DNA from 3 places in the Streptomyces sp. NPDC096339 genome. Region 1 is predicted to be linked to each of the others. Evidence: riboswitches for the same ligand, from Rfam matches in the RefSeq annotation. Region 1 holds a riboswitch; each other region holds the start of a gene.
The links. A riboswitch is a leader RNA that binds a small molecule or an ion and turns the genes downstream of it on or off. The one in region 1 is predicted to bind thiamine pyrophosphate.
Positions count from the first base shown of each region.

Region 2: linked by a shared signal. The riboswitch ahead of thiO (glycine oxidase ThiO) and the one ahead of thiC (phosphomethylpyrimidine synthase ThiC) in region 1 are both predicted to bind thiamine pyrophosphate.
Region 3: linked by a shared signal. The riboswitch ahead of ACIQ5Y_RS19820 (thiamine ABC transporter substrate binding subunit) and the one ahead of thiC (phosphomethylpyrimidine synthase ThiC) in region 1 are both predicted to bind thiamine pyrophosphate.

Region 1 covers NZ_JBIWFI010000002.1:486,879-491,658, forward strand. Annotated here, with positions in the region: gene ACIQ5Y_RS05630 (YibE/F family protein) at 243-1,484, opposite strand; TPP riboswitch at 1,741-1,886, shown strand; gene thiC (phosphomethylpyrimidine synthase ThiC) at 1,881-3,671, shown strand; gene ACIQ5Y_RS05640 (restriction endonuclease) at 3,795-4,298, opposite strand; gene ACIQ5Y_RS05645 (glycosyltransferase) at 4,395-4,780, opposite strand, start outside.
Region 2 covers NZ_JBIWFI010000030.1:35,443-40,222, reverse strand. Annotated here, with positions in the region: gene thiE (thiamine phosphate synthase) at 1-410, opposite strand, end outside; gene ACIQ5Y_RS29565 (Rv2175c family DNA-binding protein) at 539-904, opposite strand; gene ACIQ5Y_RS29560 (NAD(P)/FAD-dependent oxidoreductase) at 1,134-2,360, opposite strand; TPP riboswitch at 2,442-2,553, shown strand; gene thiO (glycine oxidase ThiO) at 2,551-3,738, shown strand; gene thiS (sulfur carrier protein ThiS) at 3,735-3,935, shown strand; gene ACIQ5Y_RS29545 (thiazole synthase) at 3,942-4,736, shown strand.
Region 3 covers NZ_JBIWFI010000014.1:74,812-79,591, reverse strand. Annotated here, with positions in the region: gene ACIQ5Y_RS19825 (ABC transporter permease) at 1-1,573, opposite strand, end outside; gene ACIQ5Y_RS19820 (thiamine ABC transporter substrate binding subunit) at 1,687-2,787, opposite strand; TPP riboswitch at 2,872-2,981, opposite strand; gene rlmN (23S rRNA (adenine(2503)-C(2))-methyltransferase RlmN) at 3,040-4,152, opposite strand; gene ACIQ5Y_RS19810 (phosphatidate cytidylyltransferase) at 4,395-4,780, opposite strand, start outside.

The DNA of each region.
Region 1 (4,780 bases):
CAGAGGCAGCACCGGCAATACGGGCTATGCCTGCACCACCTGAAACACCGGCCACACCTGAAACACAGGAAAATGCCGGCGTCCGCTGACCGACGGACGACACCGGCCGACCACGAGGAACGGATCGGTGTGCCGACGCTCCGAGCGCCACGGCCCATCGGCTTTCACGGGCGCCGCCGCACGCGATCCGACCACCCGCGTCCGCCCGATGCCCTCCGTTCCCGTTCCTCGGGAACCACCTTTCACCGCTTGCGCCGCCGGCCCCGGCCGCCACGGACCGGCCCCGAGGCCGGCGAGGCGGCCGGGGACCCCGGCCGGTCGGCCGAAACGACCAGCGCGGCCAGTGCGGTGGTCACCGGGACCGAGGCCACGAGCCCGATCGATCCCACGAGGGTCCGTACGATCTCCTCCGCGACCAGCTCGCTGTTGGCCACGGATCCCATGCTGCTGTTCGCGATCGAGAACAACAGCAGAAGCGGCAGGGCGGCGCCCGCGTAGGCCAGTACGAGCGTGTTGACCACCGACGCGATGTGGTCGCGGCCGATCCGGATCGCCGCCCGGTAGAGCCCGCGCGGGCCCATCGACGGGTCGGCCTGATGGAGTTCCCAGACCGCCGAGGTCTGGGTGACCGTCACGTCGTCGAGCACGCCCAGGGATCCGATGATCACACCCGCGAGCAGCAAACCGCTCATGTCGATCTGCGGGTAGAGCCCGTGGATCAGCCCGGTGTTGTCATCGGTGTTGCCGGTGAGGAAGGCCCAGTCGATGAACACCGAGCCCAGCAGCCCGATCAGCAGCAGCGAGACCAGCGTGCCGAGTACGGCGACCGAGGTGCGGGCCGTCAGTCCGTGGCACATGTACAGGGCGATCAGCATGATGGCGCTCGCCCCGATGACCGCGACGAGCAGCGGATTCGATCCCTGGAGGATGGCCGGCAGGATGAAGAGGGTCAGCACGCCGAAGCTGACGGCCAACGCGATCAGGGCGAACACCCCGCGCATCCGCCCGACGGCCACGACCGCGAGGGCGAAGATGCCGGCCAGCAGCGCCATCGGGAACTTGCGGTTGACGTCGATCACGGAGTACTGGAGGTCGCGCGGGGCGTCCGGAGCGTAGGCCACGACCACCTCCTGGCCCTTCTCCAACTGCCGCGGCGCACCGGGCTGGACGACCTCCACGAAGGTGCGCCCCTTCTCCGGACCCGTGCCGACCTCGACCGTGGCGCGTCTGCACTCCCCCGTCTGCGCGGCCTGGGCCTCGCGCCCCTCGGGGGTGGACGCATCGCCCGTCGGAGGCACCTGCGAGGCGTTCACGGATTTGCAGTCGACACGCTCCAGCGAGACGACCGTGGCCTGCTGGGTCTGCCGGTCGAAACCGACCCCCGTGCGCTCGTGGGCGGGGGCTCCGCCCGGCCAGAGCACCGCCATGCCGATGAAAACGGCGGCGGCGAAGGGGATCAGTACGGCGGCGATGACCCTGCGCAAGTGCTTCGAGCCCGGGGCCGCCGGGCCGTGGCCATGACCATGACCATGGCCGTGTCCGTCGTGGCCATGACCGTGTCCGTGGCCGGGCGCATGACCGGAGGCATGCCCCGGACCAGTGCGCCCGTGGCCGGTGTGGTCATGGGGCTCGGTGGGCTTCGTGGGGGGGTGCGGCGAAGACGTCACCGGCAGATCATCGCAAGAGATGAGGGGGGCCCACTGTTCAGCACGCCATGGATGGCGCTAGCGTGGGGGCTACTTTGCACAACGCGGGAGCTCGGAGCACCGGGCTGAGAGGGCGCTGATCACCGTACGCACATCACAGATGTGTACGGGAAGAGGCTGCGTCGACCGCCGAACCTGTTACCGGGTAATGCCGGCGTAGGGAGATCAGGTCTCATGACCATTCAGGACGACGCACGCACGCCTGCCGTCAGCCAGGACAACGACGGCCAGACCGAGCGCCAGCCCGGCTGGCACAAGGGATACCTGGCGGGCTCCCGCCCCGACATCCGGGTGCCGGTCCGCCAGGTCCACCTCACCAACGGCAAGGACGTGACGCTCTACGACACGTCCGGTCCGTACACCGACCCCCAGATCGAGACCGACGTCCGCCGCGGCCTGCCCCCGCTGCGCGAGAACTGGATCATCGGTCGCGGCGACACCGAGGAGTACGCGGGCCGCCCCGTGCGCCCCGAGGACGACGGCATCAAGCACACCTCGCCGCGCGGTGGCCTCAAGAACCTCGACGCGGTCTTCCCGGGCCGCCCGCGCCAGCCCCGCCGGGGCCGCGGAGGCGCCGCCGTCACGCAGCTCGCGTACGCCCGCCGGGGCGAGATCACCCCGGAGATGGAGTACGTCGCGATCCGCGAGAACGTCTCCCCCGAGGTCGTGCGCGAGGAGATCGCCGCAGGTCGCGCGGTGCTTCCGGCCAACGTGAACCACCCCGAGATCGAGCCGATGATCATCGGCAAGCGGTTCCTGGTCAAGGTCAACGCCAACATCGGCAACTCCGCCGTCACCTCCTCCATCGAGGAGGAGGTCGACAAGATGACCTGGGCGACCAAGTGGGGCGCCGACACGGTCATGGACCTCTCCACGGGCCGCAACATCCACACCACCCGCGAGTGGGTCCTGCGCAACTCTCCCGTGCCGATCGGCACCGTGCCGCTCTACCAGGCGCTGGAGAAGGTCGACGGCCGTGCCGAGGACCTGACCTGGGAGATCTACAAGGACACGGTCATCGAGCAGGCCGAGCAGGGCGTCGACTACATGACGGTCCACGCCGGCGTGCTGCTCCCGTACGTCCCGCTGACCGCCCGCCGCAAGACCGGCATCGTCTCCCGCGGCGGCTCGATCATGGCCGCGTGGTGCCTGGCGCACCACAAGGAGAACTTCCTCTACACGAACTTCGAGGAGCTCTGCGAGATCCTCGCGACGTACGACGTCACGTACTCGCTGGGCGACGGCCTGCGCCCCGGTTCCATCGCGGACGCCAACGACGCGGCGCAGTTCGCGGAGCTGAAGACGCTGGGCGAGCTGAACACGATCGCCAAGCGGCACAACGTCCAGACCATGATCGAGGGCCCGGGCCACGTCCCGATGCACAAGATCAAGGAGAACATCGACCTCCAGCAGGAGATCTGCGAGGAGGCGCCGTTCTACACGCTCGGCCCGCTGACCACGGACGTCGCGCCCGCGTACGACCACATCACCTCGGGCATCGGCGCCGCGATGATCGCCTGGTGGGGCACCGCGATGCTCTGCTACGTGACGCCCAAGGAGCACCTGGGCCTGCCCAACCGCGACGACGTGAAGACCGGCGTCATCACGTACAAGATCGCCGCGCACGCCGCCGACCTGGCCAAGGGCCACCCGGGCGCCCAGGAGTGGGACGACGCCCTGTCGGACGCGCGGTTCGAGTTCCGCTGGGAGGACCAGTTCAACCTGGCCCTCGACCCGGACACGGCCCGCGAGTTCCACGACGAGACCCTCCCGGCCGAGCCGGCCAAGACCGCGCACTTCTGCTCCATGTGCGGTCCGAAGTTCTGCTCGATGAAGATCTCGCAGGACATCCGCCGTGAGCACGGCGGTGACCTGAAGGCCGATGAGATCGAGGCGGGCATGGCGGAGAAGTCCGCCGAGTTCGCGGCCTCGGGCAACCGCGTGTACCTGCCGCTGGCGGACTGACGCATCTGAACGGACCCGGCCCGCGACCTCATGGGGGGAGTCGCGGGCCGGTGTCGTTACCGCTGTGTGCCAGGTGCTCTCAGGCCGGCGGTTCCAGCGTGTGTCCGCGCCTCTGGTCCCGTATCAGAACCCGGCCAGCCTGCGGAGCTCCGGTCCGAACCCGCTGATCTCGAAGACGGTCGGCCTCCTTTTCAGAGCCTCCCGCAGATCCTGGCTCACCGCGCTCACCGCTTCACGGCTCACCCGGCATCGAAGCCACTCGACCTTGCGCGTGTGCGTCGCCTCCGGGTCGATGTCGAGCCGATGCTCGTATCGCCCGCGGACTTGCCCGATGGAGTAGCTCGTACCGCGTGCGTGGGACATGACGACCATGTCTCCGACCTGCATGCCATCGATGAACGTCCACAACTGACGCGCCCAACCACGGGCCCTTCCGACGTGGCTTTCGCCGACCTCGGCCCGTATCTCCTCGGGCCGGGCGCGCAGCTCCGCTTCCATCGCAGAGGGGGACCGGCAGCTCCCGAGGTCCCCCACCCATGATGCGTTGAACGCGACGATGCCCTGCTCCAGCATGAGTTCCGCCCGCTTGCCACCCTCACCGGCCCGCACCATCCACGCAGTCTGCATGACGATCCTTTCGTAACCTCGGGTAACACCGTTCTCGCGCCTGCCGAGGGTACTAAGAGGTCGTTGTTCGTCCGGGAGCTGTGCGCCGCGGCGCGGTCAGGCGGGGACCTGGGTGGCCAGGCCGAGCTTGCGGCGGGCGAATTCGAGGTTCGCGAGGACCCGGTCGTGCTCGGTCAGGGGCAGCTTCCCCTCCTCAAGGAGACGTTGGCAGCACTCCAGTGACTCCTGGTACTCGCCCACCCAGTAGGAGGCCACCGCGAGTTCGTCGAGCGCGCGCCATTCGTGCCAGGCGAACTCGACGAACAGGATGTCGTCCGGGGCCGGGATCCGTACCGCCTGCCGCGCGAACGTGTAGGCGAGGGGCCAGCGGCTTTCGAGGCGGCAGAGGCGGGCGAGCTCGCCGAGGGCTTCGGCGCGGGAGGGGCGGCTCTCGTACGCGCGCAGGAACCGGTCCATCACCTCGGCGCCCGGCCGCTTGAGGC
Region 2 (4,780 bases), on a different contig from region 1:
GGGGTGGGCCAGCAGGGGCCGGTGCAGAAGTAGTCCACGCCGGGCTCGGCGACGGCCGCGTCGACCTCGGACTCCGCGTGGCAGGAACGGCCGATCAGCACGCCTTCGCCGAGGATGGCGCGGGCGGCGGGGACGGGGATGTCGCCCTGGCCGAGGTGCAGGACGTCGGAGCCGATGGCGTGGGCGACGTCGGCTCGGTCGTTCACGGCGAGGAGCTTGCCGTGACGGCGGGCGGCGTCGGCGAACACCCGGAGGTGCTCGAGCTCCTCTCCGGCCTCCATGCCCTTGTCCCGGAGCTGGACGATGTCCACGCCTCCGGCGAGCACGGCGTCCAGGAACTCGGGGAGGTCACCCTGCTTCTTCCGGGCGTCCGTGCACAGGTAGAGCCGGGCGTCGGACAGCTGCTGCATGGGTGTACCCCCCGTGATGGAGCGCGGTGTACGGGCGCGGGGCCCGCACACCGCGGTGGTTCAGATGGATCGGATGGATCTGCCGAATCGGTCGGATGGGCCGGATGGGCCGGATCGGCTGAATCGGCTCAGAGGGCGAGCGCCTGAGCCCGGCGCTTGACCTCCGTGCCGCGATTCTCGCTCAGCGCCTGCGCGGGGGTGCCGGGCAGGGTCGGATCCGGGGTGAACATCCACTCCAGGATCTCCTCGTCGGAGAAGCCGTCGTCGCGGAGCACCGTCAGCAGGCCGACCAGGCCCTTGACGACCTTGTCGCCGTCGATGAAGGGCGCGGGCACCTGGAGGGAGCGGTTCTCGCCGCGGCGCACGGCGACCAGCTGACCTTCCTTGACCATCTGGCGGACCCGGGTCACCTCGATGTCGAGCATCTCCGCGATGTCGGGGAGGTACAGCCAGGAGGGGACAAGGGCATCGATCTTTGCGTCAATCTCGGTCACACCCCAAGCCTGCCATCTCGGCTCCGCCGCCGGTACCTGACCCACCCCGTCCGGGTACCCAGGGCCCGACCCGGGCCCCGCGCCTCAAACGCCGGCGGGGCTGGATTTCCCAGCCCGTCCGGCGTTTGAGGACCGGGGTCCGGGGCGGAGCCCCCGGAAACGGAGAAAGGGCGGGGCGGGGAGCGGCTCCGCGCTGCGACCCCCACCCCCCGCCCGGCCGGTCACACGGCTAGGCGGTGGCCGACTTCAGCGCAACCCCGGGGTCGGAGACCTTCGCGGGATCCACCGGCACCCCCGTCTCGATCAGCCGCCGCCCCTGCGCAAGATCCCGCGGCCTCCCCACCGCGAGCACCGCGACCAGCGCCCCGCCCCGCAGCCAGCACACCGACCACGCCGCCCCGGCCGGGTCACCGCGCCACAGCAGCTCGTCCGCCCCGCCGTGGTGCCCGGCGTACTGCACGAAGCGCCCGAACTGCTCCGACCAGAAGTACGGGACCGGGTCGTACACCTCACCCGTCTCACCGCCACCCGCCAGGATGTTCGCCGCGACCGCCCTCGGCCCCTGCAGCGCGTTGTCCCAGTGGTGCACCAGCAGCCGCGCCCCGTAGCGCCCCGAGGGGAACGACGCGCAATCGCCGACCGCGTAGACCCCCGGCAGGGAGGTACGCAGGTACTCGTCGGCCGTGACCGACCCGTCCGCCCCGAGTTCCACCCCGGTCCCGGCCAGCCACCCGGTGGCGGGGCGCGCCCCGATGCCCACCACGACCGCCCCGGCCGGCAGCTCACGGCCGTCGGCCAGCAGCACCCGGCCCGCCTCGACCCCGGCGACCCTCGCCCCGGTGACCAGTTCGGCGCCGGCCTCCGCGTACCAGCGCCCCATCGGCGCGGCGACCTCCTCGGGCAGCGCGCCCGCCAGCACCCGGTCGGCGGCCTCGACCACCGTCACCGCGCAGCCCGCCTCCCGGGCCGCGGTGGCGAACTCGGCGCCGATCCAGCCCGCCCCGACGACCACGACCGAGGAGGCCTCGGCCAGGACCGGCCGCAGCCGGGCCGCGTCGTCGAGGGTGCGCAGCAGGTGCACGCCCGGGACGCCGTCGGTACCCGGCAGGGTCAGCGGCTCGGCTCCGGTGGCCAGCACGAGGACCTCGTACGGGACCGGTCCCGCCTCGGTGTCCAGTTCCCGTTCGGCGGCACGCAGCCCCGTGACCTCGGTGCCGAGCCTGAGCTCGATGCCGAGCCCCTCGAAGTCCACGTCGAAGGCGGAGTCCTCGGCCTTGCCGAGCAGGACCGCCTTGGAGAGCGGGGGCCGGTCGTAGGGCTGGTGCGGTTCGGCGCCCAGCAGGGTCACGGGGCCGGTGTAACCCTGCTCCCGCAGGGCCACCGCGGTCTGCACACCGGCCATTCCGGCGCCGACGATCACGACGCCGCTCTGATTCTTCTCCGTCTGATCACTCACCCGGACACCCTAATCATCTGACGATCCGTCAGGAATAGGTGCCGCCTTACCCGCCGTCGACGGCCGGGTTAGTCTGGCCACTGTACCTATCGCGGGAGTCCGGCGCACCGGGCTGAGAGGGAGGCTGGACGGCCTCCGACCGTACGAACCTGATCCGGGTCATGCCGGCGAAGGGAGGGGCTGGACGCCCATGCATTCATCTCGGAACCGAACAGGACCCGAAACGGGATCCGACGTCCTCGTCATCGGCGGCGGCATCATCGGCCTGGTCACCGCCTGGCGGGCCGCCGAGCGCGGCCTGCGCACCGTGCTCGCCGACCCGGCCCCCGGCGGCGGCGCCGCCCAGGTCGCGGCCGGCATGCTCGCCCCCGTCACCGAACTGCACTACGGCGAGGAGTCCCTGCTGGGCCTCGGCCTCGCCTCCGCCGAGCGCTATCCGCAGTTCGCCGCCGAGCTCGCCGAAGCCTCCGGCGGCATGGACATCGGCTACCGCGCCTGCGGCACCCTCGCCGTCGCCCTCGACTCCGACGACCGCCTCCACCTGCGGGAACTCCACGCCCTGCAGCGCCGCTGCGGCCTGGAGTCCGAGTGGCTCACCGGCCGCGAGTGCCGCCGCCTGGAGCCCATGCTGGCCCCCGGGGTCCGCGGCGGCCTGCGCGTGGACGGCGACCACCAGGTCGACCCGCGCCGGCTCGCGGCCGCCCTGCTGGCAGCCTGCGAGCGGGCCGGGGTGATCATCCACCGGGCGAACGCGGAACGGCTCGTGGTCACCGCCGACCGCGCGGCCGGCGCCGTGCTCGACGACGGTACGGAGCTGCGCGCGGACCAGGTGGTCTTGGCCGCGGGCTCGCTCAGCTGCAAGCTGCCCGGCGTACCGCCGGAGGCGGCCGTACCCGTCCGGCCGGTCAAGGGCCAGGTCCTGCGGCTCTCCGTACCGCCGGCGTACGCGCCGTTCCTCTCCCGGACCGTTCGGGCCGTCGTACGCGGCAGCCACGTCTACCTGGTGCCGCGCGAGAACGGGGAACTCGTCCTCGGCGCCACCAGCGAGGAACTCGGCTGGGACACCACCGTCACCGCCGGAGGGGTCTACGAACTCCTCCGCGACGCCCACGAGCTCGTGCCCGGCATCACCGAACTCCCCCTGGTCGAGATCAAGGCAGGCCTGCGCCCCGGCTCCCCCGACAACGCCCCGCTGCTCGGCCCCACCGAGCTGCCGGGCCTGCACCTGGCCACCGGCCACTACCGCAACGGCGTCCTGCTCACCCCCCTCACCGGCGACGTACTCGCGGGGCTGCTGACCACCGGTGAACTCCCGCCGATCGCCCGCCCCTTCTCCCCCCGCCGGTTCTCCGCCGCACGTCAGGAGTCCTTCGCATGACCATCTCCGTCAACGGCGAGCCGCGCGAGATCGCGGCCGGCACCACGCTCGACTCGGTGGTCGCAACCCTGACCACCGCCCCCTCCGGCGTCGCCGCCGCCCTCAACGAGACCGTCGTCCCGCGCGGCCAGTGGCCAGCCACCGCGCTGGGCGACGGGGACCGCGTCGAGATCCTGACCGCGGTCCAGGGAGGCTGACGCACCATGGCAGACGACCTCTTCACCCTCGGCGACCGGACCTTCTCCTCCCGCCTGATCATGGGCACGGGCGGGGCCCCGAGCCTGGACGTCCTGGAGCGCGCCCTGGTCGCGTCCGGCACCGAACTCACCACGGTCGCGATGCGCCGCCTCGACCCGACGGTCCAGGGCTCCGTCCTCTCCGTCCTCTCGAAGCTCGACATCGCGGTCCTCCCCAACACCGCGGGCTGCTTCACGGCGGGCGAGGCCGTCCTGACGGCTCGCCTCGCACGGGAAGCGCTGGGCACCGACTGGATCAAGCTGGAGGTCGTCGCGGACGAGCGAACCCTCCTCCCGGACGGCATCGAGCTCCTCGACGCGGCCGAGATCCTGGTCGACGAGGGCTTCACCGTCCTCCCGTACACCAACGACGACCCGGTGCTGGCCCGCAAGCTGGAGGACGTGGGCTGCGCGGCGATCATGCCGCTCGGCTCCCCGATCGGCTCCGGCATGGGCATCCGCAACCCGCACAACTTCGAGCTGATCACCGAACGGGCGGGAGTCCCGGTCATCCTCGACGCCGGGGCCGGCACGGCCTCGGACGTGGCCCTCGCGATGGAACTCGGCTGCGCGGCGGTCATGCTCGCCTCGGCGGTGACGCGTGCGCAGGAGCCGGTCTTGATGGCGGCCGCCATGCGGGACGCCGTCTCGGCGGGCCGCCTCGCCCACCGCGCGGGCCGCATCCCCCAACGCCGCTTCGCGGAAGCCTCGTCCCCCACGGAGGGGCGGGCCGCCCTGGACCCGGAGCGGCCGGCGTTCTGAGGGGGTGGGGGCGGGGGGTACGGGTCCACGCTCGTGCGGGACTT
Region 3 (4,780 bases), on a different contig from region 1:
CCAGCAGGGACACCGCGCACACCAGCATCAGAATCGTGCTCAGGGCCATCGCCTGCCCGTAGTTCAGCTCACCGGCCCGCCCCAGCAGCCGTGCCACGGCAACCGGCAGCGTCGGATGGTCCGGCCGCGCGATGAACACGGTCGCCCCGAACTCCCCCAGCGAGACCGCGAAGGCGAACCCGGCCGCGATCAGCAGAGCCCTGCGCACCAGCGGCAGGTCCACCTCCCGCCACGCCCGCAGGGGCGACGCGCCGAGCACCGCGGCCGCCTCCCGGAGCCGCCCGTCGACGGCGCGCAGCACGGGCAGCATCGTCCGTACGACGAACGGCACGCCGACGAGGGCCTGCGCGAGCGGTACCAGGATCCACGAGGTCCGCAGGTCCAGCGGCGGCTCGTCCAGGGTGATGAGGAAACCGAAGCCCACCGTCACGGCGGACACCCCGAGCGGGACCATCAGCAGCGCGTCGAAGCCGCGTACGAAGCGACCTCCGCGCCGGGTCAGCGCCGCGGCCGCGAGCCCCCCGATGGCCAGGGCGATCGCGGTGGCGGCGAGGGCGTACTGGAGGGAGTTCCAGATCGCCTCCAGCGGCGCCACCAGGAACGTCCCGCCACCGGCGCCCACGTCCTGGAGTGCCCGGTAGAAGCCGAACCCGTATCCGCCGGGCGCGTCGAAGGAGCGTTCCACCAGCACCGCGAGCGGCGCCACGATCAGCAGCGCCACCGTCAGCAGCACCCCGCCGAGCAGGGACCGCTGCGCCCAGCCGCGCGGCCGGTGCGCGGTCCGGGCCGGATCGACCAGCCGCAGCGCGGTCTCCCGCTTGCGCACGGTCCAGGCATGGATGCCGAGGATCGCGGCGAGCGCGGCGAACTGCACCATGGTCAGCACGGCGGCCGTGGACAGGTCCAGGAGCTGCGCCGTCTGCCGGTAGACCTCCACCTCCAGCGTGGAGTACGAGGGCCCGCCGAGGATCAGCACGACGCCGAAGGAGCTGAAGGTGAACAGGAACACCATCAGCGCGGCGGCGGCCACCGCGGGGGCCAGCGCCGGCAGCGTCACCCGCCGCCAAGCGGCGAACCGCCCGGCACCGAGCACCCTGGCGGCCTCCTCCTGGCGCGGGTCCAGCTGGGCCCAGAGCCCGCCGACGGTGCGTACGACGACCGCGTAGTTGAAGAAGACGTGCGCGAGGAGGATCGCCCAGACCGTGGTGTCGAGGCGGACCCCCACCAGCTCGTCCAGCAGCCCGCCCCGGCCGACCAGCGCGAGGAAGGCGGTGCCGACGACCACGGTGGGCAGCACGAACGGAATGGTCACCAGGGCCCGCAGCAGCTGCTTGCCGGGGAACTCGAAGCGCGCGAAGACGTAGGCCGCCGGGAGTGCGATCACCAGGGTGAGCGCGGTGGAGGCGAGGGCCTGCCACGTGGTGAACCAGAGCACGCCGGCGATGTCGGGCCGGGTGATCACCTCGGCGATCCGGCCGAACTGCCAGCCGGTGTCGGTCTTGAGGCCGCGCCCGAGGATCGCGGCGACGGGGTAGGCGAAGAACAGCCCGAAGAAGGCCAGGGGTACGACCATCAGCGCGAGCCGCACCGCCGTGGCCCGGCCGGACTCGCGGACGGGCCGCCTCACGGACCCGGCCGGGACCGGCGCGGCGCCTTCCGGCGCCGCGACCGCTCCCTCGGTACCGCTTACTTCACGACGAGCGCGGTCCATGCCGAGACCCACTGCTCACGGTTCTTGGCGATGGTCTCCGGGGCCACGTTCTCGGGCTTCTCGACCACCACGCCGTGCTTGGTGAACAGCTCCGGCAGGGAGGCGTCCTTCGTCACGGGGTTCACGAACATCTGGAGCGGCATGTCCTCCTGGAACTTCTTGCTGATCAGGAAGTCCACGAGCGCCTTGCCGCCCTCGGTGTTCTTCGCGCCCTTCAGCAGGCCCGCGAACTCGACCTGGCGGAAGCAGGTGCCGGTGGCGACGCCCGTCGGGGCCTCGGCCGGCTGCGGCTCGCCGTACAGCACCTCGACCGGCGGGCTCGTGGCGTAGGAGACGACCAGCGGGCGGTCGCCCTTGGCCTTCTTGCCGCCCGCGGAGCCGGAGAAGCGCTCGTTGTAGGCCTGCTCCCAGCCGTCGACGACCTCGACGCCGTTGGCCTTCAGCTTGCTCCAGTAGTCCTTCCAACCGTCCTCGCCGTACTTGCCGACGGAGGCGAGCAGGAAGCCGAGGCCGGGCGACGAGGTCGCGGCGTTCTCGGTGACCAGCAGGTTCTTGTACTCCGGCTTGACCAGGTCGTCCAGGGTCTGCGGCGGGGCGATCTTCTTGTCGGCGAAGTAGGCCTTGTCGTAGTTGACGCAGATGTCGCCGGAGTCGATCGGGGTGACCCGGTGCTGCTTGTCGAGCACGTACTCGGGCTTCACGTCGGCCAGGCCCTTGGCCTCGTACGGGGTGAAGATGCCGTTGTCGAGGGCGCGCGAGAGCAGGGTGTTGTCCACACCGAAGAAGACGTCGCCGCGCGGGGAGCCCTTGGTGAGGATCTCCTGGTTCAGCGCCGCGCCCGCGTCCCCGGACTTCAGCACCTTGACCGTGTAGCCGCTCTGCTGCTCGAACTCCTTGAGGACCGCCTCGGTCACGTTGAAGGAGTCGTGGGTGACGAGCGTGACGGTCTTGGACTTCGGGCTCTCGGTGCCGCCCGCGCTCTTGTCCTTGGCGTCGCCGCCGCCGCAGGCACTGAGCGTGGTGACGCCCAGCGCGGCCGCGAGCGCGGCGCCCGCGATCTTCTTGGTGGTGCTCACTGGTGATTCCTCCTGGGATGACCAGGAGAAGACGCGGCCCTGCCCGGCGCTCTGTGGGAGCGGACGCCGGGCAGGGCGCAACAGCTTGAGTGGTGACCGAACTTCCTACCCCGAATGACCGGGGCGAGGTTCAGAGGGTCTGCGGATGACGGATACCGCACTCTCAGCGCTGTGGCGCTCCCCTGTCGGAATATGAAATTGGTTCGGCCACAGGGTACCCCGTGGCCGAACATGATCGATCAGGACCGGAATCTAGCGCTCCGAGGCGGCGAGCTGGCCGCACGCGCCGTCGATCTCCTGGCCGCGGGTGTCCCGTACGGTCACCGGCACGCCGTGGCGGGCGATCGCGTCGACGAAGGCCCTCTCGTCCTCGGGCCGCGAGGCGGTCCACTTGGAGCCGGGCGTCGGGTTCAGCGGGATCAGGTTGACGTGGACGCGCTTGCCCTTGAGCAGGCGGCCCAGGAGGTCGCCGCGCCAGGCCTGGTCGTTGATGTCGCGGATCAGCGCGTACTCGATCGAGACGCGGCGGCCGGACTTCTCGGCGTACTCCCAGGCGGCGTCGAGGACCTCGCGGACCTTCCAGCGGGTGTTCACCGGGACCAGGGTGTCGCGCAGCTCGTCGTCGGGCGCGTGCAGCGAGACGGCGAGGCGGCACTTGAAGCCCTCGTCGGCGAAGCGCAGCATGGCCGGGACCAGGCCGACGGTGGAGACGGTGATCCCGCGCTGGGACAGGCCCAGACCGTCGGGCTCGGGGTCGGTGAGACGTCGGATGGCACCGACGACGCGGTTGTAGTTCGCGAGGGGCTCGCCCATGCCCATGAAGACGATGTTCGACAGCCGGGCCGGGCCGCCCGGGACCTCGCCGTCGCGCAGGGCGCGCATGCCGTCGACGATCTGGTGCACGATCTCGGCGGTGGACAGGTTGCGGTCCAGACCGGCCTGGCCGGTGGCGCAGAACGGGCAGTTCATGCCGCAGCCGGCCTGCGAGGAGATGCACATGGTGACCCGGTCGGGGTAGCGCATCAGCACGGACTCGACGAGCGTGCCGTCATGCAGCTTCCACAGGGTCTTGCGGGTGGTGTCGTCGTCGCAGGAGATGTGCCGGACGACGTTCATCAGCTCGGGCAGCAGCTCCTGCTGGAGCTTCTCGCGGGAGGCGGCCGGGATGTCGGTCCACTCGGCGGGGTCGTGCGCGTACCGGGCGAAGTAGTGCTGGGAGAGCTGCTTGGCCCGGAAGGGCTTCTCACCGATGGCGGCGACCGCCTCGCGGCGCTCGGCGGGGGTCATGTCGGCGAGGTGCCGCGGAGGCTTCTTGGCTCCACGGGGCGCGACGAAGGTGAGCTCTCCCGGAACGGGGCGGGCCATGATCGGATACTCCTCGATGGGGCGAGGTCCGGGCGCGCGACTCCGCCGGTGCGGAGCGGACCGCGGCTCGACAGGAGCCGGGAGACCTCTCACGGGCCGTCCCCGCAGACGCGGAACGGCAAAGGCGCGCCACTCGCGAGTGACGCGCCTTTTAGGATAACCCGCTCCGCGGGGGCCGACCGAGGTCGGCAGCGTCCGCGGTCGGCCGGAGACGGCCGAGGCCTTCGGTTGCGGCCCGGATTTCAGCCGGTGCCCACGAACGCCGCCAGCAGCAGCCACACCACCGGGGCCGTCGGCAGCAGGGAGTCGAGGCGGTCCATGATCCCGCCGTGCCCCGGGAGCAGGGTGCCCATGTCCTTGATGCCGAGGTCCCGCTTGATCATCGACTCGCCCAGGTCGCCCAGCGTGGCGCTGACCGCGACCGCGAGGCCCAGCAGCAGGCCCTGCCACCAGGCACCGCCGTCGATCAGGAACTCCATGCACAGGGCGCCCGCCGCCATGGCGAAGGCCACCGCGCCGAAGAGCCCCTCGCGGGTCTTGCCGGGGCTGATGCGCGGCGCGAGCTTCGTCTTGCCGAAGCGCCAGCCCACCGCGTAGGCCCCGGTGTCGCTGACCACGGTCAGTACGA